2 regions of the Alteromonas fortis genome follow, and region 2 is predicted to be linked to the other one. Evidence: predicted binding sites of a transcription regulator. Region 2 holds the regulator's gene; the other holds the start of a gene.
The links. Region 2 encodes ArgR, which controls arginine synthesis, uptake and breakdown. Its sites were predicted from a motif close to ANTGAATANNTATTCANT; they were not measured.
Positions count from the first base shown of each region.

Region 1: PCAR9_RS05140 (OadG family protein) is a predicted target of ArgR. The motif match lies at 958-975, and genes of this name have one in related genera.

Region 1 is NZ_LR812090.1:1,180,588-1,182,994, forward strand. It holds gene csrA (carbon storage regulator CsrA) at 1-128, shown strand, start outside; tRNA gene PCAR9_RS05125 (tRNA-Ser) at 494-585, shown strand; tRNA gene PCAR9_RS05130 (tRNA-Arg) at 623-699, shown strand; tRNA gene PCAR9_RS05135 (tRNA-Arg) at 753-829, shown strand; gene PCAR9_RS05140 (OadG family protein) at 1,090-1,377, shown strand; gene oadA (sodium-extruding oxaloacetate decarboxylase subunit alpha) at 1,396-2,407, shown strand, end outside.
Region 2 is NZ_LR812090.1:3,979,521-3,981,927, forward strand. It holds gene mdh (malate dehydrogenase) at 1-838, opposite strand, end outside; gene argR (transcriptional regulator ArgR) at 1,076-1,540, shown strand; gene PCAR9_RS17055 (type 1 glutamine amidotransferase domain-containing protein) at 1,626-2,309, opposite strand.

The DNA of each region.
Region 1 (2,407 bases), 2.8 Mb from region 2:
TACTAGGCGTAAAAGGGAATCAGGTACGTATAGGTGTTAATGCACCAAAAGAAGTTTCTGTGCACCGTGAAGAAATATATATGCGCATTCAGGCAGAAAAAGGCGGCCAGCCAGATTCTGCAGAATAATTGCATTGTACGCTTCATTGGAAAGGTCAGCTTTAGCTGACCTTTTTTGTTTTGGGCCAGAAATTCTTTCTTGGCTTTTTACGTTAAATCAAAATCGAAACGGCGTAGTGAAGAGGTAAACTCAAAAATTAATCACGTTATTTCTGAATAATTGACTAAAATTCAGTTAAGAGTATTAAGTGGCGGACTGAATTCAGACGTAAACTGATAGCAAGCAATTAATAACTTTCCATTTAATTGTTTGTATTGCGAACAAATTACTGGTTTTTTGTTCGAATCGTTTAAAATGGCAGCGGGTGAACAATTTCTTTATAAAAAAGGTTTGACTCAGGCCAATGAATCCGTAAAATGCACCCCGCAGTCAAGGAGAGGTGGGTGAGTGGCTGAAACCAGTTCCCTGCTAAGGAACCATACGCATATACGCGTATCGAGGGTTCGAATCCCTCCCTCTCCGCCATTATTAGTTGGCAGTGGCGGTCAACAGCAAGTTTTGCGCGTGTGTAGCTCAGCTGGATAGAGTACCTGGCTACGAACCAGGCGGTCGGAGGTTCGAATCCTTCCACACGCGCCACTTATTTTAAAGCGTCACCTTTTGAAGTAAAATTCAAAAGTAAACAAGTTAACGCGTGTGTAGCTCAGCTGGATAGAGTACCTGGCTACGAACCAGGCGGTCGGAGGTTCGAATCCTTCCACACGCGCCATATTGAAGAGCCCACCTTTTTAGGTGGGCTTTTTCATTTCTTGAATCCTTCAATTCTTCTTTTCTTTTTACGCTACTTTCGCATAAAGCCCCAACTTCATATAAATACAATGTATATGTTGCAAATTTATTAAGTAATAATGCATTAAGTTTCATATTGTGGGGTTTTATTCAATTTTTAGCGGTTTTTTATGCTGTTTTGTTGTGTTTTGAAAAACCTCGTGATACTTATTCAGGTACAAAATAACAACAGGATTGAATATGAATTCGGAATCCGTCGCTAGTTTGCTCATTGAAGCAGGCTCTCTTATGCTCATAGGAATGGTATTTGTCTTTTCGTTCTTGGGACTGCTTATTGTCGGCATTCATTTGATTGCACGTTTTTGTGAAGCATTTCCAGGTGAAACATCAGACCCTTTAGCCAATGTGACCCGGCCTTCAGCCAATTTGGCTCGAAATAATCAAGCGGTACAACCGGGAATAGACGGTAATGTCATCGCTGCTATTTCTGCCGCAATTCATACCCATCGCCAAAATTCTAAAAAATAATCCATATCAGGAGTTACCATGTCTAAGCCTCTGGCCCTTACCGAGCTGGTCCTGCGTGATGCCCATCAATCGCTTCTTGCTACACGTATGCGTATTGAGGATATGCTTCCCATTGCTGAAAAGTTAGATAAGGCAGGCTTTTGGTCTGTTGAATCTTGGGGCGGTGCGACCTTTGACGCCTGTATCCGTTATTTGGGAGAAGACCCATGGGAGCGCATTCGTAAGTTAAAGGCAGCCATGCCCAATACCAAACAGCAAATGTTATTGCGTGGTCAAAACCTATTGGGTTATCGCCACTATGCTGACGATGTCGTTACTCGCTTTGTAGAGCGCGCTCACGAAAGCGGTGTAGACGTATTTAGGATTTTTGATGCCATGAATGACATCAGAAATTTAAAAACTGCCATTAAAGCTACCATAGATAGCGGCGCTCATGCGCAAGGCACGATTTCTTACACTGTAAGTCCAGTGCATAATCTAGAGCTATGGCTAGATATGGCTAAACAACTTGAAGACCTCGGCGTGCACTCTATTTGTGTTAAAGATATGGCAGGGCTTTTAAAACCTTATGAATGCGAAGCGTTAATTACAGGGTTAAAAGAAACCGTCGATGTACCTATCGCCATGCAGTGCCACGCCACAACAGGGTTGAGCACCGCAACTTACCAAAAAGCCACTGATGCCGGTATTGATATGCTCGATACAGCTATCTCATCAATGAGCATGACCTACGGTCACAGCGCAACTGAGACTATGGTTTCAATCGTTGAAGGCACAGAACGCGACACGGGTATTGCGCTACCTGAGTTGGAAGAAATTGCGAGTTATTTTAGAGAAGTCAGAAAGAAATACAGCAAATTTGAAGGAAGCCTTAAAGGTGTAGATGCACGTATTCTGCTGGCCCAAGTGCCAGGAGGCATGCTAACCAACATGGAGAGTCAGCTAAAAGAGCAGGGTGCTGAAGATAAGTTTGAAGAGGTGTTAAAAGAAATCCCTCGGGTACGTGAAGACCTTGGATATATTCCTCTTG
Region 2 (2,407 bases):
GCAAGATTTCTTCAACACCGTTTGCGCCAAGGCGTACTGGGTGTGCGAAGAATGCTGCGTCGTCGCTGTCGTCAGTTTGTACGTAAGTGTACTCAACAACGTTCTCACCTTGCATTGCTGCAACTAGAGACAGGCAGAAACGAGCTGCTGCTTGACCCATTGAAAGGGTTGCAGAGCCGCCGCCAGCTTTCGCTTCAACAACTTCAGTACCCGCATTTTGGATACGAGTAGTTAGGCTAGATACTTCTTCGTCTGTAAACTCTACGCCTTCAACTTGTGAAAGAAGAGGAAGGATAGTTGTACCAGAGTGACCACCGATTACCGGTACGTGCACAGAAGATACGTCTACATCTTTAAGTTCAGCAACGAAAGTTTCAGCACGGATAACGTCTAGTGTCGTTACACCGAAAAGCTTGTTCTTGTCGTAAACGCCTTTAGCTTTAAGCGTTTCAGCTGCAATAGCAACAGTAGTGTTAACTGGGTTAGTGATGATACCAACACACGCGTTCGGGCAGTTATCAGCTACACCTTCGATTAGGTTTTTAACAATGCCGGCGTTGATGTTGAACAGATCAGAACGATCCATACCTGGCTTACGAGGCATACCCGCTGGAATAAGAACTACGTCTGCTCCAGTAAGTGCATCAGCTAGGTCATCTTTACCGTGACCGGTTACTTTTACCGCAGTGGGGATGTGGCTCAAATCAACGGCAACACCAGGAACAACTGGCGCAACGTCATATAGCGCTAAATCTGAACCTGCTGGCAATTGTGTTTTCAACAACAAAGACAGCGCCTGACCAATACCACCGGCAGCACCTAACACGGCTACTTTCATACCATTTCTCCTATGGGATTACTTCACGTATTTAAACGGAACGTCACACTAATGCAACGCGGGGGAAAACTCAATCACCGGATCGTCTTATTAACGTTATTTATGGCGATTTTCATTCGATATTCATTATCATGAATGATTATGCAAAGAAATTGCGCAAAGTCTACCTGTACGGCACAATATACGCATACTAAATACAATTCCTTACGATAACACTTAAAAAAGAAAAGAGCGCTAATGGCAAACGCAAAACAAGAGCAACTCATCAAAGCTTTTAAAGAAATCCTAAAAGCAGAAAACTATGGTTCGCAGGGCGAGATTGTTGACGCTTTAAAAGCACAAGGTTTTGACAATATCAGCCAATCCAAAATCTCTAGAATGCTAAGTAAGTTTGGTGCAGTACGAACCCGAAACGCACGAGGAGACATGGTTTACTGTTTGCCTCCTGAATTAGGTATGCCTACCGCCAAAAGCCCGCTCAAACAGTTGGTATTAGATATTGTGCACAACAATGTCATGGTTATCATTAGAACTAGCCCAGGTGCAGCACAGCTTATCGCTCGTCTACTTGATTCATTGAGTAAAAAAGACGGCGTATTAGGGACTATTGCAGGTGATGACACTATTTTCATTGCCCCTGCTGACGTGACAAGAATTGAAGAATTAAGACAACGCGTTGAAGATTTGTTTGAAAATGTTTAGTTAAGGCAACTAAAAGCTGACAAACAAAAAACAAGAAACCGCATACAAGATGCGGTTTCCCAATACGTTATAAGCTAAGATTATCCTAAGATAAAAGCTTAATTATTGCATCTGCTGCGGGGCGTGATGACGGTGGATTCTGCCCCGTTACCAACAAACCATCAGTAAACACTTTGACGGCGAAATCATCCGCACTTTCGTATTTACCGCCCTTTTTAACTAGCTCATCTTCAACCAGATAAGGTACAACGTCGGTAAGTTCCATTGCAGCTTCTTCGCTGTTTGAGAACCCCGTTACTTGTTTGCCATCAACTAAGTATTTGCCATCTGGAGTTTTAACGTCTTTAAGCACGATTGGAGCGTGGCACACTGCACCAACAGGTTTATTCGCCGCTATCGTGTCTTCGATTAATTTAATTGAGTGCGCGTTATCAGAAAGATCCCATAACGGGCCATGGCCACCAGGGTAAAATACGGCGTCGAACTCATCTGCACGCACATCTTCAAGCGGTATGGTCGAGGCGATAGCACTACGCGCTAACTCATCCTTTGTATACCGTATTGCGTCGTCTGTCATCGCATCATCTGCAAGGCTATTGGGGTCAATAGGTACTTGCCCGCCCATTGGCGATGCCAGCGTAATCGTATAGCCTTGGTCTTTAAATGCGTAATATGGCGCTGCGAACTCTTCTAACCACATGCCAGTTTTCTTACCCGTATCACCCATAATTTCGTGAGACGTCATTACCATTAGCATACGTTTTGTCATAAGCCCTCCTTGCGAGCATTTAAAAGTTTTCTCGTCAGTTAGTTCGTGTGGTGGGGGAACTTAGATCATAAGCAATCACAGTGATCGATTAGCGGCTT